Linked DNA regions of Occultella kanbiaonis. The protein of the gene in region 2 interacts with the protein of the main gene of each other region in a pairwise test. Links are inferred from orthologs where the notes say so. Each region holds a gene or a part of one and is shown on either strand. Other genes may lie near its edges. The genes, in order: GKS42_RS15405 and GKS42_RS21570.

Region 1 (11,591 bases), 1.4 Mb from region 2 along the record:
ATCCGTCGGTCGTGGGTTCAAGCCCCACCTGGGGCACTCGTCATCTGTGACTTCGGTTGATGCTTGACGGTTGCTTCGGTTGATCCCTGACAGGACGTCCTGGTCACCGACGAGGTCCTGTAGTTCCACGACGGCGACCACCCTCCTGCGCACGGACAGACGCACCACCACCGGACCGCCGCGTTGCGCCGCACAAATGACTCGTTCGCATGGTCCGGCGACGCTCGCGCGGGCGGGAGGGGACGACGAGCGGGTCCAGTCGCTCTCTGCTTCCGGCATGGCGGCCTCACGCCCGCCCCGGTGAAACCCGGTGGTTCTCGTCCCTACCTGCGACTCGGCCCCTGCTCCGGCCCACGCATCAGCAAGGACCGGACACCGGCTGCGGATGTGACAGCTCCCCCTGTCCGATCGTCATGACCGGGCAGGGGGAGCGAGGCGGCGGCGCGGTCACCGGGACCACGATCGGGGCGCAGCGCAGTCCTCGGACCGCCGACGCCGTCGCCGATACGACCGGCTAGCGGATGCCTGCCTGCTGGTCGTACCAGGTCCGGGAGGAGTTCACGATCGCGAGGGCGGACGCCGCGATGACCCAGATGACGCCGAGCCCGAGCTGGGCGCCACCGTCGCCGGTCGCGACCGAGGCGATGCTGAGCACGACGTAGAGCCCGCCCATCACGGCCAGGCCGATCGCCGCGCCCTTCTTCCCGCGCGACATCAGGACGGCGAGGACGATCACAGCAATGCACCACACGACGACGAGCAGACCGAGTCCCACGATGAATCCGGTGGCGCTGCCCGGCAGCATGTCGGCGAACTCCGGGTCGTTGGCCAGGGCCCCACCGGCGATCGCGATGAGCAGGCCGAGCAGGACCCCGAGGCCGCCGCCGATCCAGCTCATGATCGCGGCCGCCTTCACGGACCCGGGCTTCTCGGGCGGGAGCCCGTAGGGGGTCTGCCCGAACGGCGTGCCGTACTGGTTCGCGCCGAACTGGTTCCCGCCGACCTGGTTCGCGCCGTACTGGCCCGGTCCCGGCGGTACGGCCGGGGCGCCGCTCGGTTGTCCGTAGCCCCCGGGCTGCTGTCCGTAGCCGGGCTGGCCGTAGCCGCCACCCTGGCCGTAATCGCCTGCGCCACCGGGCTGGCCGTAGCCGCCACCCGGCTGTTGTCCGTAGCCGGGCTGTTGGCCGTAGCCGCCCTGCTGGCCGTAGCCGCCCTGCTGACCGTAGCCGCCCTGCTGCGGGTCGGGCGGTCCGTACGGGCTGGCAGGTGGGTTGGTCACGGTCGATTCCCCTTTTGGTCTCCGGCGAGTGCTGGTGGCCATTGTGTCGCATCGGCGCGTCCGCGTCCCGCCCTGTGGCGACCGAGTTGGCGGGTTACGATCACAAGATCCGCCCGGCGTCGTGTGGAGGGAGCCAGATGAGCGTGTCGACCGACCGTGTCCGCGGGGAAACGGGCGCGGGTGCCGCGAGCCCGCTCCGGTTCGTCACCGCCGCCAGCCTCTTCGACGGCCACGATGCCGCGATCAACATCATGCGTCGCCTGATCCAGGCCAGCGGCGCCGAGGTGGTCCACCTGGGCCACAACCGATCGGTCGATGACGTGGTCCGCGCCGCGCTCGCCGAGGACGCGGACGCGATCGCGATCTCCTCCTACCAGGGCGGGCACCTGGAGTACTTCCGCTACCTCGTCGACCGCCTCCGGGAGGCCGGCGCCGGCCACGTGCGCGTCTTCGGTGGGGGCGGCGGCACCATCACCCCGGCGGAGATCGCCGAGCTCGAGGCGTACGGCGTCGAGCGGATCTACCACCCCGACGACGGCATGCAGCTGGGTCTGCAGGGCATGATCGACGACGTCATCGCCCGCGCCGGCGCCGCGCGCCGCCCCTCGTCGATGCCCGACGGCGTCCCGTCCGTCGGCGACGACGTCTCCCTCGCGCGCACGATCAGCGCCATCGAGGACGGGGTGCTCGCGGAGGCGGACCTGGCAGCCGCCCGCGCCGAGTGGGCCGCGGCCGCGGCCGGTCGCGCCGTGCCCGTCGTCGGCGTCACAGGAACCGGCGGCGCCGGCAAGTCCTCCGTGATCGACGAGCTCCTGATCCGCTTCCTCGCCGCCTTCGAAGACATCCATATCGCGGTGCTCTCGGTCGATCCCACCCGCCGCCGCACCGGCGGCGCGCTGCTCGGCGACCGGATCCGGATGAACGCCCTGCGCAGCAGGTCGATCCACCTGCGCTCGATCGCCACCCGCAGCCAGCACACCTCGATCGCCGCGATGCTCGGGGACTGCATCGCACTGCTCAAGGCCGCGGGCTTCGACCTCGTCATCGTCGAGACCGCGGGCATCGGGCAGTCCGACTCGGCGATCGTGGAACTCGTGGACCTCCCTGTCTACGTGATGACCAGCGACTACGGCGCCGCCAGCCAGCTCGAGAAGATCGACATGGTCGACTACGCGGACCTGATCGTGCTGAACAAGTACGACCGCCGCGGCGCCCCGGACGCGCTGCGCGACATCCGCAAGCAGTGGCGGCGCAACCGCGTCGCGTTCGACGTCCCGGCCGAGCAGGTCCCGGTGCTGCCCACGATCGCGAGCCAGTTCAACGATCCCGGGGTCACCGCGGTCTTCGAGCGGCTGCGGGCGATGCTCGCCGCGCAGGTCGAGGCCGCCGACGGCGCAGCCCGCCTCGAGTGGGACGCTCACCCCGGCGGTGCGAGCGCGGGCGCCGAGCCCCGCTCCGCGGCGCTCATCCCGGGGGCGCGGGTGCGCTACCTGGCCGAGATCGCCGAGGCCGGCCGCGGCCTGCGGGACCGGGTCGCGGCCGACGTGGAGACCGCTGACGCGGCGCAGTCCTACTGGCGCACCCTGCGTGACCTCGGCGACCCGGCGCTGCCGGAGGCCCTCGCGCCCTACCGCAGCGTCGACCTCGGCGAGGCCGCCACGGGAGGCGGCACCGCCGTCGGGCGGGCGCCGCAACCACGGACCGACGCGACCATCGCCGCGGACGGCGTGGACGCCGTCGGGCATGCGCCGCAGCCACGGGCCGACGCGACCCTCGCGACGGAGGGCGGGGACGCCGTCGGGCACTCGCCCGACCCGACCCTGCTCGCGCTGCGCCGGGCCTACACCTCCGCCGTCGGGCGGCTCGGCGAGGACTCCCGCGAACTCCTGCGCGGCTGGCCGGGGCGGCTTGCCGCGATCACCGGGGACGCCGGCACCTACCGCGTCCGCGGCAAGGATCTCGAGGTGGCGAACCACTCGACGTCGCTGTCCGGCACCCGGATCCCGAAGGTGGCCGCGCCGACCTACCGCGGCTGGGGGGACCTGCTCGCGTTCCTGCACCACGAGAACCTGCCCGGCGCGTTCCCGTACACCGGCGGCGTGTACCCGTACCGCCGCACCGGCGAGGACCCGACCCGGATGTTCGCGGGGGAGGGCACCCCGGAGCGCACGAACCGGCGGTTCCACTACCTCAGTGCGGGGCAGGAGGTCGCGCGGCTGTCCACGGCGTTCGACTCGGTGACCCTGTACGGGGAGGACCCGGCCACCCGCCCTGACATCTACGGCAAGGTCGGCAACTCCGGCGTGAACGTGCCGACCCTGGACGACATGAAGAAGCTCTACTCCGGCTTCGACCTGTGCGCGCCGACGACGTCGGTCTCGATGACGATCAACGGGCCCGCGCCGATCATCCTCGCCATGTTCTTCAACGCGGCGATCGATCAGCAGGTGGAGACCTACCTGAGGGCCGACGGCGATCGCTGGGCGGGTGCACAGGCTCGCCTCGAGCAGCTGCGGGCAGAGTCGGCGGAGGGGGCCGTGCCGTCATACGCCGGCGACCTTCCGCCCGGGCACGACGGTCTCGGTCTCGCGCTGCTCGGGGTGACCGGCGACCAGCTCGTCGACGCCGACACCTACGCGCGGATCCGCAGCCGGACGCTCGCGGCGGTGCGTGGCACCGTGCAGGCGGACATCCTCAAGGAGGACCAGGCCCAGAACACGTGCATCTTCAGCACGGAGTTCGGCCTGCGGATGATGGGGGACATCCAGCAGTACTTCATCGACTCCGGGGTGCGGAACTTCTACTCGGTCTCGATCTCCGGCTATCACATCGCCGAGGCCGGGGCGAACCCGATCACGCAGCTCGCGTTCACGCTCGCGAACGGGTTCACGATCGTCGAGTACTACCTGGCCCGCGGGATGAGCATCGACGAGGTCGCGCCGCACCTGTCGTTCTTCTTCTCCAACGGGATGGACCCCGAGTACGCGGTGATCGGGCGGGTGGCGCGGCGGATCTGGGCGCGGGCGATGCGGGACAACTACGGTGCCGGCCCGCGTAGCCAGATGCTGAAGTACCACGTGCAGACGTCGGGCCGGTCGCTGCACGCCCAGGAGGTGCAGTTCAACGACATCCGCACCACCCTGCAGGCGCTCTACGCGATCTTCGACAACTGCAACAGCCTGCACACGAACGCCTACGACGAGGCCGTCACCACCCCCACCGAGGAGAGCGTGCGCCGGGCCGTGGCGATCCAGATGATCATCAACGCCGAGCTCGGGCTGAACCGGACCGAGAACCCGTGGCAGGGAAGCTTCATCATCGGTGAGCTCACCGACCTCGTGGAGGAGGCCGTGTACGCCGAGTTCGAGGCGATCAGCGACCGTGGCGGGGTGCTCGGCGCGATGGAGACGATGTACCAGCGGGGCCGGATCCAGGACGAGTCGTTGCTGTACGAGACGCGCAAGCATGACGGGTCGCTGCCGATCGTCGGGGTGAACACCTTCCTGCCCCGGGACGATCCGGGCCGGATCGCCACGAAGATCGACCTGATCCGCAGCACCACCGACGAGAAGGATCAGCAGATCGCCGAGGTCGCGCGCTGGTGCGCGGAGCGGAACGGGCTCGCACCGGCTGCGCTCGCGGACCTGCAGGCTGTCGCGCGCGACGGTGGGAACCTGTTCGAGGCGCTCATGTCCGCCGTCAGGACGCACTCGCTGGGGCAGATCACCCACGCGCTGTACCTGGTCGGCGGGGAGTACCGACGCAACATGTGAGGGGCAGACGTGCCCATCGCGTTGTCCCGGCGCCACCTGGGCCGATACCCCTAGACTGGGCCGGAAAATCGAATCGACCGAGGCGCTGGGGCGTGCTCGGACTCTGAGGGGAACGGCATGGCATATCGCTACAACTCGCCTCCTGGCTGGCCGACGCCGCCGGAGGGCTGGACCCCTCCGCCGGGATGGCAGCCGGACGCGTCCTGGGGGCCGGCGCCCGAGGGTTGGCAGTTCTGGTTGGACGAGGCCACCGGTGCTCCGCCCGCCGCCGCTGCGACGGATGCTGCAGCCGTGAGCGATGCCGCCGCCACGTCCGGGTCGGACGCGGTGTCCGGCTCGGATGCCATGGGCGGCTCGGGTTCGATGGGCTCGGATTCGACGGGCTCGGACTCCGGTTCGGACGCGATGACAGCGGACTCCGGTGCTGGTTCGGACGCCATGGGCGGTTTCCCGGACTCCGACGCGACCGTCGTGCGGTCCGCGATGCCGACCGGCGACGCGATCTCCGGCTCGGACACCACGAGCGGCGTCGGCTCGGACTCGACGGCGGGCTCCGACTCGCTGGCAGGCTCGGGCTCGTTGGCGGGCTCCGACTCGGCGGCGGGCTCGGACTCGATGGGGTCCGCGGCGGCCATGGGGTCGGCCGACTCCGCGTCGCAGGGGGTGGCTGCCTCAGGTTCGGACGAGGCGCCGCGTTTCGGCGGAGACGCGACACCGCGCTTCGGCGAGGCAGGCGCCGGGGCCGGCCCGCTGCCCGCCAGCGACGAGCCGACCACGTTGTTCACCCCGGGTGCGCACGCCGCGAGCCCCGCACAACCCGAGCAGCCGGTTCAGCCAGCTGACGGGTTCGGCGCCGCGAGCGGTGCGCCGACCTACGGTGGCGCGAGCGGTGCGCCGACCTACGGTGGCGCGAGCGGCGGCCAGGGCGAGCAACAGCAGGATCCCTCCTACGGTGGCGCTGCCGCCGCGGGTGCCGTCGGTGGCGCGGCCGCGTCCCAGTTCGGCCCGCCGCAGCCGTCCTACGGTGACCCACAGACGCAGGCGTTCGGCCAGTCGCCCACGCAGGAGTTCGGCCAGTCGCAGGATCAGTACGGTCCGGGTGGTGGCCAGCAGCCGGGGCAGTACGGCCAGGCATCCGCGCCGGGTTATGACCAGTCGGCCGGTCAGTACGGTCAGGGTTCGGCTCCGCAGGGTTATGACCAGGCGGCGGGCCAGTACGGTCAGGGTTCGGCTCCGCAGGGTTATGACCAGTCGGCCGGTCAGTACGGCCAGGGTTCGGCTCCGCAGGGTTATGACCAGTCGGCGGGCCAGTACGGTCAGGGTTCGGCTCCGCAGGGTTATGACCAGTCGGCCGGTCAGTACGGTCAGGGTTCGGCTCCGCAGGGTTATGACCAGTCGGCCGGTCAGTACGGCCAGGCCTCGGCTCCGCAGGGCTACGACCAGTACGGCCAGGCGGCCGGGGCCGCGGGCTACGGCGGCCAGACCGGCGGCCAACCGCCGTCGAACAGCATGTACAACTACGCGCCCACGACCGGCCTCGACCAGGGCGGCAACTCGCCCTACGGCATGGCCGGGGGCTACGGCGGCCCGGCCGGACCCGGCGCCCCGGGCGGTGGCGGGAGCAACAAGACGCCGCTGATCATCGGGATCATCGTGGCCGTCGTCGTGATCGCACTGGTCGCATTCTTCGCGATCCGCGCCATCACCGGCGATGGCGGGAGCACCGGTGGCACGCCGACGCCGACCGTCACCACTGCGCCGCCAACGGACGAGCCGACGGACGACGCCACCACGGACGAGCCGACCGACGAGCCGACGGATGAGCCGACGGACACCACCACGGTGGCCCCGCCGACCGGCGACTACGTGAACCTCACCGGCTCCGACCCCGCCATCGTGGCGGAGAATGGTGTCCCGGTCGTCGAGGTGCGGCTGCTGCAGGCGCAGACGGGCTGGCAGCCGGGTGGGAGTTCGGTCCTGTGCTCCGAGCCTGAGGCCGGGCAGTACCTCGGCCTGGAGTTCGAGTTCACGACGTTGCCGGCTCTGGCCGACACCGAGGACGGCTTCTACTCATTCATCGGGTTCGAGCTCGGGGCGCAGACCGCCTCCGGCGCCGACCTGGAGGCCAATGCCTTCTCCGGCCTCTTCTGCCTCGACTCGAGCCAGCAGGCGCCGTCGGAGATGGAGCCGGGTCAGACCTACACCGGCTGGGCCGTCCTGGACGTGCCCACCGACGTCGCGGCCGTGACGTGGTCGGACTGGCTCGACTTCACCGGCAGCTCCCAGGACTATCGCTGGGTCCTGGCAGAGCAGTAGAGACCGCAGTCGCAGGGGCGCTGGGGATCACCCGGCGCCCCTTGCGCGTGGAAGGATCGAGGCATGGCATTCCGTGACATCCGCACGATCGGCGACCCCGTGCTGCGGACAGTGTGTGAGCAGATCACCACTATCGACGACCGGGTCCGAGCCCTGGTCGTGGACCTGGTGGAGACGGTGGACGCCGAGGGCCGTGCCGGCCTGGCCGCGAACCAGATCGGTGTCAGCCTGCGGGCGTTCTCCTGGAATCTCGACGGCGAGGTCGGCTACGTGCTGAACCCGCGGCTGGTGGAGGTCTCCGAGGAGGCCCAGGACGGTGACGAGGGCTGCCTCTCGGTACCGGGCCTGTGGTTCCCGGCGAGGCGCGCCGCGTACGCGAAGGTCGAGGGGATCGACCTCGACGGCGCCCCGGTGACCGTCGAGGGCGAGGGCATCATGGCCCGCTGCCTGCAGCACGAGGTGGACCACCTGGACGGCAAGTTGTACCTCGACCGGCTGGACCGGGACGTGCGCAAGAGCGCGATGCGGAAGGTCCGGGAATTGATGTGAGGTGCACAAACGCCCTCTCTTAGGGCATCATGGGCGTGGAAGCCGTGTGCATTCCTTGAATGTGACTGACCGAGATCGTTGGGGAAGACGTATCTCGAACAGAACAGGAAGGGGATGGCAATGACTGGTGCAAGCACCCGCGGCGTCATTTTCGTGCACTCCGCACCCCGGGCTCTGTGCCCGCACGTGGAGTGGGCAGCGGGCTCCGTCCTGGACGCGCGCGCGTCCTTCGACTGGACTCCACAGCCGGCCGCGCCCGACCTGTTCCGCGCCGAGTTGTCCTGGACCGGACCGGCGGGCACCGGCGCCCGCCTGGCCTCCGCCCTGCGTGGGTGGACCCACCTGCGCTACGAGGTCACCGAGGAGCCCTGCCTGGGCACCGACGGGGGCCGCTGGAGCCACACCCCGGACCTGGGCATCTTCCACGCCCAGGTGGATGTGCACGGCAACGTCGTGGTCCCCGAGGACCGCATCCGGGCCGCCATGACGCACGCGGACGAACCGGCACGGATGAAGCACGAGCTCGACCTGGCCCTCGGCCAGGCCTGGGACGACGAGCTCGAGCCGTTCCGCTACGCCGGCGCCGGTGTCCCGGTGCGCTGGCTGCACCGCGTCGGCTGAGGCAGGCGGCCCGCGTCAGCACTGACCTCACCCACCTGGGCGTTGAGATCGCACCCGTCGCGCTGAGATGGCACCTGCGGAGGGCGTCTGTTCCACTGACGCGAGATGCGGGTCGCGCGCCGGTTGACCCACATTTCAGGTCAGGGGAGCTCGGAGGGTGTCTGTTCCACTGACGCGAGGTGCGGGTTGCGCGCGGGCTGACCCACATTTCAGGTCAGGGGAACCCGGGCGGTCGTTCCACGGACGCGAAGTGCGGGTTGGGCGCGGGCTGATCCACACTTCAGGTCAGGGGAACCTGCGGGGAAGGCGCCCGTCAGGCGTCTCTCAGGCGCTCGTGAACACCAGGGTGGCGTTGTGGCCGCCGAAGCCGAAACCGTTGTTGACGGCGGCGATGTCACCGTCGCGCAGCGGTCGCGGCACGTCCCGGACCAGGTCGATGGGCAGGTCCGGCTCGGGGTCGGAGACGTTGATCGTGGGCGGCGCCTGGCGGTCCGCGATCGCCATGATCGTGAAGATCGACTCCAGCGCGCCGGCGCCACCGAGCAGGTGCCCGGTCATGGACTTCGTCGCCGAGATCGCCACGTGGTCCGCGTCGTCGCCGAGCGCACGGCGCATCGCCGCGGCCTCGACGCCGTCACCGGCGGGGGTGGACGTCGCGTGCGCGTTGACGTGCACCACGTCGGAGGAGCGCACCCCGGCGTTCTCCAGGGCGAGCCGGAAGGCCCGCTCCTGACCGGCGCCGGTGGGGTCGGGGGGCGCGACGGCGTACGCGTCGGACGTCATCCCGAGCCCGGCCACGCGGGCGTAGATCCGAGCGCCGCGGGCGATGGCGTGGTCCTCACGCTCGAGCACGAGGACGCCGGCTCCCTCGCCGAGCACGAACCCGTCCCGGTTCACGTCGTAGGGGCGCGAGGCGCCGGCCGGGTCGTCGTTGCGGGTGGACAGGGCCTGCATCTTCGCGAACGACGCGATCGGCAGCGGGTGGATGGCGGCCTCGGTGCCGCCGGCGACCACCACGTCCGCGCGGCCGGTGCGGATCATCTCCAGGCCGTAGCCGATGGCCTCGGCGCCGGAGGCGCACGCGGAGACTGGCGTGTGGGCGCCCGCCTTGGCGCCGACCTCGATGGAGACGTAGGCGGCGGGCGAGTTCGGCATCAGCATCGGGACGGTCAGCGGGAGAACCCGCCGCACGCCCTGGTCCCTGATGGTGTCCCAGGCGTTGACGAGGGTGATGACCCCGCCGATGCCGGAGGCGATCACGGCGCCGATCCGTTCACCCGGCAGCTCGGGGGAGCCGGCGTCCGCCCATGCCTCGCGCGCCGCGATCATCGCGAACTGCGCGCTGGGGTCCATCCGGCGGGTCTCGGGCCGGGACAGGACGTCCTCGGCCGGTACGGCCAGCTGGCCGGCGAACGTCACGGGCAGCTCGTACTGGCTCACCCAGTCCTGTTCGAGGGTACGCACGCCGGACTTGCCGGCGAGGGCGGCGGCCCAGGTCGTGGGGACGTCACCACCGAGCGGTGAGGTCGTTCCGAGGCCGGTCACAACTACGTTCGGTTGATCGCTCATCTGCGTACTCCAAGACTGTGAAGCAGGGGGTGGCCGCGCCGGGCGTGCGGATCACGCACGCCCGGCGGCAACCGGGGTCGGGACGAGGCTCAGGCCTGGGCCTGGGCGATGAAGCTCACGGCGTCACCGACGGTGTTGAGGTTCTTCACCTCTTCGTCGGGAATGCGGACCTCGAACTTCTCCTCGGCCAGGGTGACGATCGTCATCATCGACAGCGAGTCGATGTCGAGGTCATCGGTGAACGACTTGTCCTTCTGGACCGCGTCGGTGGGCAGGCCCGTCTCGTCGTTCACGATCTCGGCCAGACCGGCCAGGATGTCCTCTTCGCTGTGCGCCATGCTTGCTCCATTCTCAGGGTTTCATTCGGGGTGGGAACAGTGTCCCCGACGCCGTGGTGACGGTGCCACCGCGGCGCGCTGGGCGGCCGGAGGAAAGGTTCGGGCGGCCCGAGCAGGTCTCAGGGTAGGACCACGACCTGTGCGGCGTAGGCGAGCCCGGCTCCGAAGCCGATCTGCAGGGCGATGTCGCCGCTCTTCGCCTGCCCCTCGCGGAGCAGGCGTTCGGTGGCCAGCGGGATCGACGCCGCGGAGGTGTTGCCGGTGTCGGCGATGTCGCGGCCGACCACGATGTCCTCGCGGAACTTGATCAGCTTCAGGAGCTGGTCGGTGATCCGCATGTTCGCCTGGTGCGGGATGAACACGTCGATGTCCTCGAGCTGCAGCCCGGCGGCGTCCACGGCTCGGCGGGCGATGTTCGGCATCGAAGAGATCACCCACTTGAACACGGTCGGCCCGAGCTGACGCAGCGTCGGGGTGGTCATCTGGGAGACCTCCTCGGCGGTCTCCGGGGTCTCCGGGACCGGCTCGCCGAGCTCCTCGCGGCGGTAGTCCAGCCAGGAGTGGGTCTGGTAGATCACCGACGCCTGCGAGCCGTCGCTGCCCCACACGGTCGGCCCGATCCCGGGCGTGTCCGAGCGGCCGACGATCGTGGCGCCGGCGCCGTCACCGAGGAGGAAGGAGATGGTGCGGTCGGTCGGGTCGATGAAGTCGCTCATCTTCTCGACGCCGATGACGAGCACGTTCTCGGCCGTCCCGGCCCGCACCAGCGCGTCCGCCTGGGCGATCCCGTAGCAGTAGCCCGCGCAGGCTGCGGAGACGTCATACGCAGGCGCCGGGGTGGCCCCGATGGCGTCGGTGACGATGGTGGCCAGCGACGGCGTCTGCTCGAAGTGGGTCACCGTGGAGACCAGCACCGCGTCCAGGTCCGTCCCGGTCAGGCCGGCCTTGGCGAGCGCGTCCTGCGCGGCGTCGACGGCGAGATCCTTGACCGTCACGCCCTTCGCGGCGCGTGCCCGGGTCTTGATGCCGGTGCGCTGCTGGATCCACTCGTCCGAGGAGTTGATCGGGCCGACGATGTCGTCGTTCGGGACGAGTTCACTGCCACGCGAACCCCCGACGGCGAGGATGCGGGAGCCGAGGACGGGC
Region 2 (11,606 bases):
CAGCAGGTCCCTGACAAGTCCGTGCACCTCGAACCAGCCGCCGGGCTCCAGGGCCGTGACGAACAGGCCACGGCGCTCCGCCTCGGCGAGCATCTCGCCTGCCCCGGAGCTGTCGGTGAGCGCCTCGGCGAGCGAGTAGTTCACTCGGTCCGCCACCGACACGCCCAGGAGCAGACTGATCATCTCGGGTCGCTCCGCTCGCAGCACCTCGTGCCACAGGTACTCGTCGACGAGGCGACCGGACCCGGTCGTGGCTTCGTTCTCGTGGCCCGAACGTCGGATACCGTCCGCCCCTTGTGACCGAACTGCGAGAGCGGAGAGTTGGAGGGCAGCCGCCCAGCCGCCGGCCCATTGGGCGACCTCGGACAGCTCGTCAGGGGCCGCGTCCGGACACAGCCCGACGAGCATCGCCATCGCCTCGGCATCCGAGAACCTCAGCGCCTCGAAGGAGAGATCGGCGAGCAGACCGCTGGCCCGGAACCTGTCAACGGGCAGCCTCAGCCGGCGCCGGGTCAGCACCAACAGATCCAGCCAGGCGGGCTTGTGCTCGATGAATGCCGCAAGGCACGACGACGCCGAGGCATCGTCGTCCACGAGGTGAACATCGTCGATGACCAGCACTGTCCGGTCTGCTTCGATGTCCTCGAGCACATCGACCAGCGCGTGCACCGCGTCCTCGGGTCTGTGCGGGCGACGGAGCACGGACATGGTGCTATCGGCACAGCCTGGGGCGAGTTGGTCGACGGTGGCGGCGAGCGCCGTCGTGAGCTGCTGCGGGTCACGGTCCGCGTCATCGAGTGCCAGCCAGATCGCTCGCCGCCCGGTATGAGTGATCCAGTCGGCTGCGAGCGCCGTCTTCCCGGCACCTGCCGGCGCAACGAGAGCCAGAACCGGGCACTCGTTGAGATCCTCGAGCAGCCTCACGAGGCGCGGTCTGCGGATGAAGTGCGCCGGTGTGGTGGGAACGCGGAACTTGGACCTGAAGAACGGCGAGTCGTATCGCCCTCGCTGCACCAGCCTGGAGCCACGTGGATCGTCTGCCATGAGTACCCGATGGTTTGAGCCCTCCGAGTGGGCCGATGCACGCCACGGTATCCCCGGCACACCGGCCTGGCTTCATCCAGAATGCAGGATTCGCCGGCACGGCCGTCGCGGCAGGGCTGGGCACCAGATCAACCCACCCCGCCGAGGGTGGAGCGCAACCACCCAGCGTCTCAGCACCATCGGTGAGAACCGCACTGATCCGTGGAGGTCAACGATGGCGACCGTGAACGCTGACATTCCCGGCGCCGAGAGCCCTCGGGACCCAGTCGCTATGGAGGCGGACGACGTCGCCCGCGAACTCGGTGTCGATCCGGCTGTTGGACTCTCCAGCGACGAGGCCCGATCGCGCCTTGCCTCCCACGGGCCGAACCGGCTCGCCAGTGGGAAGCAGGAGCCCGCATGGCGAGCCTTCGTGCGGCAGTACCAGGACTTCATGCAATTGGTGCTCCTCGGCGCTGCGCTGATCAACCAGCTCGTGACCCAGGACACGGCTACGACGGTGGTCCTTGCCGGACTGACGGTGTTCAACGCCGTCATCGGCTTACGCCAGGAGGCGAAGGCCGAGGAGAGCGTCAAGGCGCTCTCCCAGATGATGAAGTCGATCGCGCGGGTCCGTCGTGACGGTCAGCCGACCGAACTCGACGCCGAGGAGTTGGTGCCCGGCGATGTGGTGCTGGTCGAGGCCGGCAACCGGATCCCGGCCGACGGTCGCGTGTCACTCGCCGCGACCCTCGAGATCGAGGAGGCCGCCCTGACCGGCGAGAGCCTCCCGGTCGGCAAGACAATCGAACCGGTCCCAGGTACCGACGTCCCGCTGGGCGACCGGCGGTGCATGACCTACATGAACACCTCGGTCACGCGAGGCCGCGGAGAGGTGATCGTGACGGCCACCGGGATGGACACCGAGATCGGGCACATCGCGCACATGCTGGCCAACACCGAGACGAGCAAGACCCCCCTGCAGAAGCAGCTCGACTCGCTGTCGAAGATCATCGCTTCGATTGCGGCGGTGGCCCTCGTCCTGGTGATCCTGTTGGGACTGGCTCAGGGTGCGACGTTCGATACCCTGTTCATCACCGGCGTCGCCCTGGCGGTCGCCGCGATCCCCACTGGTCTGCCCGCCGTGGTGACCGCCCTGCTCTCGATGGGCACGCGCGAGATCGCCCGTCGCAATGCGATCGTCAAACGGCTGCCCGCCGTGGAGACGCTGGGCTCGACGTCGGCGATCTGCTCGGACAAGACCGGCACGCTCACCCTCAACAAGATGACGGCACGCGAGATCGTGATCCCCGGACACCACCGCTACACCGTCTCAGGGGAGGGCTACAGCACGGTCGGTGACATCAGCCATGTCGGGGGCGAGCGATACGACCTGGATCCATACCTGCTCCCGATGGTGCTCTGCGCCGACGCCGTCCTCGACGGCGAGTCCCTGATCGGCGATCCTACCGAGGGTGCTCTCATCGTGCTCGGAGCCAAGGGCGGACTCAACATCACCGAGACGCGGGCCGCCTACCCTCGCGTTGCCGAGGTGCCCTTCGACTCCGACTACAAGTTCATGGCGACATTCCACACCGTGACCTCGGATGACGGACGGCCGGTGGTTCGCTGCTACGTCAAGGGAGCACCCGACGTCCTCATCGCAAGGTCGACCTCCGTGCGGCAGCCCGACGGCACGGTTCTGCCGCTCACCGAAGCCAACCGGCATCTCGCACTCGAAGCGAACGACCGGATCGCGAACGCCGGCGAGCGGGTCATGGTCGTCGCTGAACGCGACCTCGAGCCGGGCACGGTGGGGGCCGACGACGACCTCATCGGACTCGTCCAGGAGTTGACCCTGCTGGCGATGGTCGGCATCGTCGACCCGCCACGGCCCGAGGCGAAGGCCGCCATCGGCGAGTGCCACGAGGCCGGCATCCGGGTCCGCATGATCACCGGCGACCACGCCAGCACCGCTGCCGCGATCGCGAGCGAGCTCGGCATCGAGGGCCGGGCCGTCACCGGTGCGGAGTTCGCCTCGATGAGTGACGCGCAACTCCTCCGGGAACTCGACGACATCGGCGTCGTCGCTCGCGTCGCACCCGAGGACAAGGTTCGCCTGGTCAGGCTGCTCAAGGAGAAGGGCGACGTCGTAGCGATGACCGGGGACGGGGTCAACGACGCCCCGGCCCTGAAGACCGCCGACATCGGCGTCGCCATGGGTATCACCGGCACGGAGGTCTCGAAGGAAGCCGCCGTCATGATCCTCACCGACGACAACTTCGCGACGATCGTCGGCGCGGTGTCCTACGGGCGTTCCCTCTATGACAACCTCCTGAAGTACCTGCGCTTCCAGATGTCCACCTTGGTCGCCTACATAGCCATCTTCATCGGGGCCGGCATCTTCGGCATCGCCAACGGTGCGCCGCTGAACCCCCTCCAGATCCTCTGGATCAACATGGTGATCGACATCCCGCTCGCCATCGCGCTCGGCTTCGACCAGCCCGCCCGCGGTCTGATGTCGCGCGCCCCTCGGCCGATCAGCGCGCCGGTGCTCTCCCGCACCAACTGGATCCGGCTCTGCGTGCAGGGCGCGGTGATGACCGTCGGCTCGCTGGTCGCGTACCAGATCGGTGCGGGCCAGGGCGGTGCCGTCGTGGCCGCGACGATGCTGCTGACCACACTGGCGCTGTTCCACCTCTTCGGGGCACTGCTGAGCCGTGACCAGACCGGGACCATGTTCGACCGCAATTCGATTCCCGGCGCTGTGCAGTTGCGGCGCTACGCCGTCGCGCTGCTCGCGATCGTGCTGATCACGGCACTGAACTTCCTCCAGGAGATCTTCGGGACGACCGGACTCACCTTCGAGCAATGGTGCATCTGCATCGGGATCGCCTCCTCGATCGTCGTGGTCGAAGAACTGATCAAGGCGATCCTCAGGTGGCGCGCGGGGCCCACGGAGCCGGTGGCGCTACCCATTGGTCTCACACCCGCCGTGGCCTGAAACGAGGATGGTCCGATGTCGTTCAGCTTCGTCACCGCAGTTTCCTCAGGAAGTTCCACCACGGCCCGGGGCCCCCGGTCTGGACCGGGCTCACCCGTGAGGCCCGCGAACTGCAAGAGCCCAACAACACAAAGAGGTGCGAGATGACCACATTCACAGTGTGGAAGTACGAAGACCCCGACGGCGCCGCGCACGCTGAGAGCGCGCTGAAGGCGGCGGCCGCCGATGGCGTGGTCACGATAGTCGACCACGCCGTCATGAGTTGGCCCGAGGGAGCCGACAAGCCCGAACTCCACCACGACCACGACAGCCCGAAGCGCGGCGCCGCGTGGGGGGCGCTCTGGGGAATCCTCGTAGGCGCACTGTTCACGATCCCGGTGGCGGGGGTCGTACTCGGTGCTGGGATCGGTGCCCTCGCAAAGGCAACGGAGGGAACCGGCATCACGAAGGAGGATCTGGAGCGGATCCGGACCGAGGTCGGTCCTGGCACCTCTGCGTTGTTCTTGGTCACGGAGAACACGGACCTGGACGCCCTCGGTGACCGGTTCCGCGGCCGCGACAGCAAGTTGATCCACACCAACCTCACGGCTGCCGAGCGCGCCGTGCTCCTGGAGACCTTCGGTGCCGGATGACCGCCGCTCAGTTCCGCTCGATCTCGTCTCAGGCAGTGAAGGCGCGATCATCGGGACCGTGGTCTGTGCCGCCGTGATCGCGTACGGCGTCGGTCACGCGGACTCGACGGCGCAACTGAGCCTGATGATCATCGTCACCGTCGGCGTCTACTGGATAGCGCACCTGCATGCCGCAACGATCAGTAGTGCGCTCACCCAGGGCCATCATCCGGCCACGGCACTCAGACACGCCCTGACCGAGGCCGCGCCGGTCGCCGCCGCGTCGATCCTGCCATTGGCCGTTCTCCTCCTGACGCGCCTCGCCGGGGCGAGCCTGGACGCGTCGGCATGGACGGCGCTACTCGCGACCATCGCGTTGCTGGCCTTCTACAGTTACCGGGCCGGTGCACGGGGCGGTCTCGATGCAAAGGGAAGGATTGCCAGCGCCGCAGCGGGCGCCGGCATCGGGGTGCTCGTCGCACTCCTCAAGGTGGCACTGCACTGAAGGACCATTCGGTGAACGGAAAGCCGTTCCAGCTCAGCCCGCATCTGCCGGACCACCTCCCTGCTCCTGGAAAGAGCCTGCCATGTCGACCGACGGCACCGGATGGGTGGCAGAGCGGCTGCAGGTCGACGGCGCAATCGTCTACTGTCGGCGGAGCACGCAAGGGTCCGGCCCACCCCTCGTCCACATCCATGGCTTCGGTATCTCCGGGGCGTACCTCATGCCGACCGCCCGCGTACTGGCCAAGCGCAGGATCAACGTGGTGCCCGACCTGCCCGGGTACGGACGCAGCTCGCGGCGCGCCCACGTCCTGGGTATCCCCGCGCTCGCGACGGCGGTGCTCACACTTCTCGACACGCTGGACATCGACCGAGCAGTGCTGATCGGGAACTCGATGGGTTGCCCGATCGCACTTGAGGTGGCGCACGGCGCACCTGAGCGAGTCGAACGCCTTGTGCTGGTCGCACCTGCCGGGGGGGTGCAGAACCAGCCCCTGAGCCGCGGGCTACGCCAGTTGGTGACCGATGTCGCTCGAGAGAGCCCGAGCATGGCACCGATCGCACTTCCGGACTATCTAAGGTTCGGACCGATCAACGGGCTTCGCCTGTTCCACGAACTGACCCTCTTCCCCTCGCTGGAGCGCCTCCTTCGCACACCCGTGCCGACCCTGGCTATCCTCGGTGGGCGCGATCCACTCATGCCGCCACCCGCCCGCGTTCGCGAGCTCGGCCGACTCGCTGACGAACACATCACCATCGCGCTCCTGCGGCAAGCAGCGCACGCAGCGAACTTCAGCCATCCCGAGGAACTGGCTGGGTTGATCGAACTCTGGCTGGATGGTGCGCTCACCAGAGGCACTCCACTCCCGGACGGTGTCCGCCTGATCGACCCACACAGGGACGCCGGTCAAGGCTGAGCAGCGGTCCGCCGTCACGCACCCGTTTCCTCTGCGTCCTGAAACAACACACACCCAGGACAGTATTGACAGATTGGTAGCTTATTCGTTACCAATTACGAATGGATGCGTTCGCCGCCCTCGCGGACCCGGTCCGCCGGGACCTCGTGAGCCGGCTGGCCCGTGGGACGGCGCGGGTCGTCGACCTCGCGGGCGAGCACGCCATCAGCAGGCCGGCCATCAGCCGGCACCTGCGGGTGCTCGGCGAGGCAGGCCTGGTGACCGCCGACGACGTCGGCCGGGAGCGGCACTACCGGTTGGCACGCGGCGGCCTGAGTCCGGTAACCGACTACCTCGCAACCCTCGTGCCGGCACCGCGCTTCGACGAGACCGCACTCGACGGCCTCGACCTCGAGGTGCGACGCACCGTCCGCGACCACGCCACGCCCCATTCGGACAGGAACCGAACCACCACGGAGGAGTCAGCATGACGAGTACACCCACGCCCCGGGCCACGGGACGACGAGAGGAACGGGACGGGACGGCCTACCTCGTCTTCGAACGGACCTTCCGGGCACCGATCACCGACGTCTGGGCGGCGACGACCGAGTCGGACCGGCTGGTGCGTTGGATCGGCCACTGGGCGGGAGACCCCACCAGTGGTTCGGTGTCGTTCTGGATGACCGCCGAGGCTGCGGACGCGCCGGCGGAGACGATCCACATCGACGTGTGCGACGCGCCGCGACGCCTCGTGATGCGGTCGGCGCGACCCGATGACAGCACCATCGAGTGGACCTGGCAGATCGACCTCGCCGAGGCCGACGGCGTCACGACGCTGACGTTCGCCCAGGAGGTCGGTTCGGACACCCTGGCGGAGGGAGTCGGCCCGGGGTGGGACTACTACCTGGACCGCATGGTCGCCGGCGAGACCGGCGCCGACCTCGCCGCGATCGACTTCGACCAGTACTACCCGGCGCTCACGGCGCACTATCGCGCGGAACTCGCCCGGTGACCGCCTGACCGGTCGTCGTCGCCTCCGTCCCGCAGCATCACCGACCGCCCCGTCCGACCGCGCCCATCACCCGCCTGGCGCTCCTCCGCCGTCTGGCTTCGGCTTCGCCGGCGGGTGCAGCGTGCCCCGATGGATCTCGTAGACCGATGCGGTTCCGGGCGAGTCCGGGTCATCGACGATGGGCTCGTCCCGCATGAAGAGCCTGATGGCGTGGGCGAGTTCACCCGGGTGGCTGAAGTTGATCGCGTGCGCAGCGCCCTCGATGATGACGACGAGCACATGGTTGTCGGTCTGCCCGGCGACCTCCCGGATCCGTTCGGCACCTGGCAGCAGCGGGTCGCGGTCGCCGAGCACGACCAGTGTCGGCAACGACAGTTCGAGCAGTCGCTCGAGCGTCGGGTACCGGGTGAGCGCGCGGAACAACCGCACCGTGCTTGGTACGCCGAACCGCAGATAGTCCGGCGTCGCCACGCTGAGCATCTTGGCCGGCTCCCGTCTGCCGTCCTTCGTGAGCTGACCGATCGCGCGTCGGAGCGGCTGGTTCTGGATCCCCCCGGCCGGCGAGACCAGAACGGCGCGATCCAGACGCTCGGGGTACCGGTGCGCGAACTCGCAGATGACCGGACATCCCATCGAGTTGCCCACCAGCGTGGTCGACCTCACCCCGCGGTCGTCCAGGAATCTGGCCGCCGCGTGAGCGAGGTCGGGCACGTCGAGCACATCGCGAGGTCGTCCGCTGCGCCCGAAGCCGGGAAGATCGGGCACATACGTGAGGAACTCGTCCGCGAGCAACTCGGCGGTCGGCAGCAGGTACCGACCGGACAGCCCGAAGCCGTGCAGGTGCGTCATGACCGGCGCACCCGGCGAAGCCAGCGACGCGCGATAGAACACGTCCACCCCGTCGACCATGGTCCACGTGTCCGTCAGGCTGGACGCGGGCCGTCTCGGATGCAGTCGAGCGCGGTGACGATAACTCGCCCTCACGGGGTTTCCGGCCATCAGTCTTCCCGTCCGTCACACCGAAACGAGCGCACCGCGGCGGCCCGCTGTGAGGAAAGTCCCACCATCGACTCGCGATGTCAAGACGGTCGCAGCGCGTCGGCGCCCCGCATCGGACGCAGCAGGGCCCCGACGCCGACTTTCATCAGTGCTGGGGCCGAGTTCCTACCGGAGCCGCCTCAGGGAATCGAACCCTGGTCCCTCTCATGACGAGTGAGACGCTCCGCCGACTGATCCAATGCGGCGGGTGCTCCGCATCTGGAGCGGCGGGGCGCGCACTGTACTGCCGCCATGTGGGACCTGCCCGGGTGAGCCGTGACCGGCGGTGGCACAATGCGACGATGCGGCTTGACTGGGGACGGGGCAACGTGATCCGGCTCGACGGCGCCGAGGTCGCCCAGATCCCGATCTCGCCCTGGAGCAGGACGAGCAAGGCAAGCATCGGTGGCAGACCCTGGAAGCTTCGCCGGGGCAACGACTACCAGGCGACCCCGGACGGCGCCGCCGAGCCGACCTTCTCGGTGCAGCGCGAACGCGGGAGCAGCACGTCCTGGCACGCGTGCTCCGGCTCGGGCTGGTACGGACTGCGCAAGGAGGGCACGCTCTCGGTCGGGCTCACGCTGTGGCGGGCCGGTGCCCAGGTGGGACACACGGGCTACACGGGTGGGTTCCCGAACTACGTCCGGCTGGACTGCGAACCGAGCATTCCGGTGGACGACGCGGTACTGCTCCTGTGGTTCTGGTACGTCCTCGCCGCCTCGTCCCAGTGAGCCTGGGCCTACTTCCGCGTGCCCTGCGCTGCCCACCGGCGTGCGGCATAGTCGACGCCGACGGCCAGCCGGTACACCCCGACGAGGGTGGCGAGCAGGCCAACGACCGCAATGATGAACCCGGTGGTCAGCCAGGCACGGCCGGGGTCGCCCAGGGACTCGCCGGTGAGCTCCCAGACCAGGCTCATCTGCCGGGCCTGATCCATCGCGGCCCAGCCGATCACCAGTAACGCCACCCCGAAGGTGAGGACGACCGCCGACCCCACCGGACCGGGGTTCGGGACGTTCAACTCGTTCGACTGCGTCTCGGGCTCGCTCATCGGGCCATGAAACCATGCCGCGGGGTACGACACACTCACCAACTCATCGCGATCCGGGGTCATGAACCGCAGCGGTCCATCACCCGTCAGATCCGCGGTTCAGGCGTGACTCCGAACTTCTCGATCATGAACCGCCAGAACAGTGCGACTGCCTCGTGCTCGGGTCGCTCCAACTCATCATTTCGACCCGAGTGCGCCTGATGATTCATCGACGTGCAAGCCGCCAACTCGTTGGTCTCGCATGGCCGCTCCTGCCGCGACCAGTCTCCGGCCGGTCAGCCGGCGCTTCGTGCGCCGGTGACCATCGCCTCGACCAGGCGTCGGACCGCGAGGGCGTCGACAGGGCCGGGCCCGGTCACCAGCATGAACAGGGCGCCACCGTAGAGCGTGATCAGCAACGGCACCGCGCCGGGCGGGGCGCCCGCGTCCCGGAGCGCGAGATGCACCGCCTGCGTCTGCGCCTCGGCGGCCTCAGCGAGCCTGGCGAGCGCACCGGCCAGCGCTGGTCGCCGTTGGGCCTCCAACTGCAGCTCGTAGATCGCGAGGTAGCGGGTCCGGTGCGTGGTGGCGGCCATGACCAACGACGCCGCAAGCAGGTCGGTCAGCCGGCCGGCTGCGTCACCCGCCTGCTTCGTGGCGGCCGCAGCCGTCGCGGCCGTCGACTCGGCGAGGTGGAGCTCGGCGACCCGGCGAGCTGCAGCGCCGAGCAGCTCGTCACGGCTGGGGAAGTAGTTCGCGGTCGTGCCGATCGGCACGTGGGCTGCGCGATCGACGGCACGGTGCGTGACCCCTCCGACACCGGCGACCGCCGTGATCTCTATGGCGGCGTCTGCGAGGGCGTCGCGTCGTCGTGGGTTGGTGCGGGGCACCAGCCCAGTATGACAACATATGTACCACAACAAGTGTTGTGGAACAGGAATCGACGGGAGCGATGATGGAACCGACAGCAGTGGTGGCCGGTGGCGGCATCGCCGGGCTGGCCTCGGCCCTCGGCCTGGCGCAGGCGGGCTGGCACGTCACCGTGCTCGAGCAGGCCACCGAACTCGGCGAGGTCGGGGCCGGCGTCGCGCTCGCGCGCAACGGCGTCGCCGCGCTGCGTGGTCTCGGGTTCGACGATTCCGCGATCGAGGGTCTCGGGGTGCCGACGCGCGCGGGCGGCGTGTATGACCTGCACGGTCGCCCGATTCGTCCGATCGCGGACGACGTCGACGCCGTCGCGATGCGAGGCGTGCACCGCGCCAGGCTGCACTCGGCGCTGCTGCAGCGCGTTCGGGACCTGGACATCGACCTCGTGACAGGGATCACGGTCACCGGCGCACGCCCTGGATCACCCGACGGAGAGCAGGCCGTGGTGCGCACGACGGGCGCCGAACATGCGGCCGATCTCGTGGTGGCCGCCGACGGCGTCCGGAGCGCCGTGCGCGCCGCGCTGACCCCGTCCGCGCGAGCGGCCTACTCGGGCTACTCCAGCTGGCGGGCTGTGACACCGCTCGCACTGCAGCCCTCCGTCCTGCGTCAGTACTGGGGGCCGCACGCGGAGTTCGGGACGATGCCGGTCGGACCGGATCAGACCTACTGGTACGGGTACGTCAAGATGCCCGAGGGGCTCCGGCTGCTGGACGAGCATGCGGCGGCCCGCGACCGGTTCACCGACTGGGCGCCCGTGATCGTCGACCTGATCGAGCAGACGGACCCGGGCGCGGTGATGCGCCACGACGTCCTGTACCTGCCAGGTGGCATGCCCCGCTACGTCATCGGCCGGATGGTCGCCACCGGAGACGCAGCCCACGGTGGCCTACCAACCGTCGGGCAGGGCGCCGCCACCGCCTTGGAGGACGGCATCAGCGTCGCCAGACTGGTCGGCGCCCCGGCCGCAGCAGGGCGCCCCCTGGCCGCAGCGCTGGCGGCCTACGACTCCCAGCGGCGGCCCCGCTGCCGTGCGATCTCCCGCACCGCGCTCGTCACGGCCCGGTTCGGCTCCCACCTCGGTCCGCGGTTCCAGGGCCTTCGCAACACGCTGGTCCGGATGGCTCCCACGAGCGCGATCTCACGGGGCGCCGACGCCGTCATGGGCTGGAACCCGCCAGCCTGACGGGTCGGACACGAGCGACCGCACCGTCGGCCCTCGTGGTGGCCCCGGCGGCCGGGAACAGGAACGGCGAGACCCCGACTGTTCGTTGGGATCTCGCCGTTGTCGTGGAGCCGCCTCAGGGAATCGAACCCTGGACCTTCTCATTACGAGTGAGACGCTCTGCCGACTGAGCTAAGGCGGCGGATGCCCCGCAGGTGGAGCCGCGGGGCGCGCCCACTGTACCCGCCGCCGTCGGCGTTCGCCAAAACGATGGCGGTGTGATCCGGGCCTCAGCAGGACAGTCCGTCCTCCGGGACCGTGCCCTCCACCAGGAACGCATCCACGGCGTCGTCGATGCAGCTGCCCGCCCCGTAGGCGGTGTGGCCGTCGCCGTCA

What was found.
Region 1: the proteins of GKS42_RS21570 (region 2) and GKS42_RS15405 interact in binary tests that used the Escherichia coli proteins (3 or more experiments, as listed by UniProt). The link is inferred for Occultella kanbiaonis from one-to-one orthologs.

The regions. Positions count from the first base shown.
Region 1 is NZ_CP046175.1:3,328,479-3,340,069, reverse strand. Bases 8,822-11,591 are described here. They hold GKS42_RS15405 (acyl carrier protein), read right to left. Parts: upstream 10,446-11,591; coding sequence 10,197-10,445; downstream 8,822-10,196. Other genes in these bases: GKS42_RS15400 (beta-ketoacyl-ACP synthase III), read right to left, coding at 10,565-11,591; GKS42_RS15410 (beta-ketoacyl-[acyl-carrier-protein] synthase family protein), read right to left, coding at 8,863-10,107. Also shown: GKS42_RS15435 (hypothetical protein), read right to left, coding at 515-1,279; GKS42_RS15430 (methylmalonyl-CoA mutase family protein), read left to right, coding at 1,417-5,052; GKS42_RS15425 (hypothetical protein), read left to right, coding at 5,170-7,368; def (peptide deformylase), read left to right, coding at 7,432-7,917; GKS42_RS15415 (DUF3145 domain-containing protein), read left to right, coding at 8,038-8,538. UniProt on the Escherichia coli protein: Carrier of the growing fatty acid chain in fatty acid biosynthesis.
Region 2 is NZ_CP046175.1:4,691,123-4,702,728, forward strand. Bases 6,039-8,823 are described here. They hold GKS42_RS21570 (alpha/beta fold hydrolase), read right to left. Parts: upstream 7,960-8,823; coding sequence 7,117-7,959; downstream 6,039-7,116. Other genes in these bases: GKS42_RS21555 (alpha/beta fold hydrolase), read left to right, coding at 6,039-6,059; GKS42_RS21560 (ArsR/SmtB family transcription factor), read left to right, coding at 6,161-6,529; GKS42_RS21565 (SRPBCC domain-containing protein), read left to right, coding at 6,526-7,050; GKS42_RS21580 (hypothetical protein), read left to right, coding at 8,391-8,819. Also shown: GKS42_RS21535 (helix-turn-helix transcriptional regulator), read right to left, coding at 1-414; GKS42_RS26650 (hypothetical protein), read left to right, coding at 352-1,062; GKS42_RS21540 (cation-translocating P-type ATPase), read left to right, coding at 1,259-4,027; GKS42_RS21545 (DUF1269 domain-containing protein), read left to right, coding at 4,171-4,659; GKS42_RS21550 (hypothetical protein), read left to right, coding at 4,649-5,143; more of GKS42_RS21555, read left to right, coding at 5,226-6,038; GKS42_RS21585 (hypothetical protein), read right to left, coding at 8,828-9,139; GKS42_RS21590 (TetR/AcrR family transcriptional regulator), read right to left, coding at 9,415-10,008; GKS42_RS21595 (FAD-dependent oxidoreductase), read left to right, coding at 10,074-11,231; GKS42_RS21605 (alpha/beta hydrolase), read right to left, coding at 11,501-11,606. UniProt on the Escherichia coli protein: The physiological role of BioH is to remove the methyl group introduced by BioC when the pimeloyl moiety is complete. It allows to synthesize pimeloyl-ACP via the fatty acid synthetic pathway through the hydrolysis of the ester bonds of pimeloyl-ACP esters.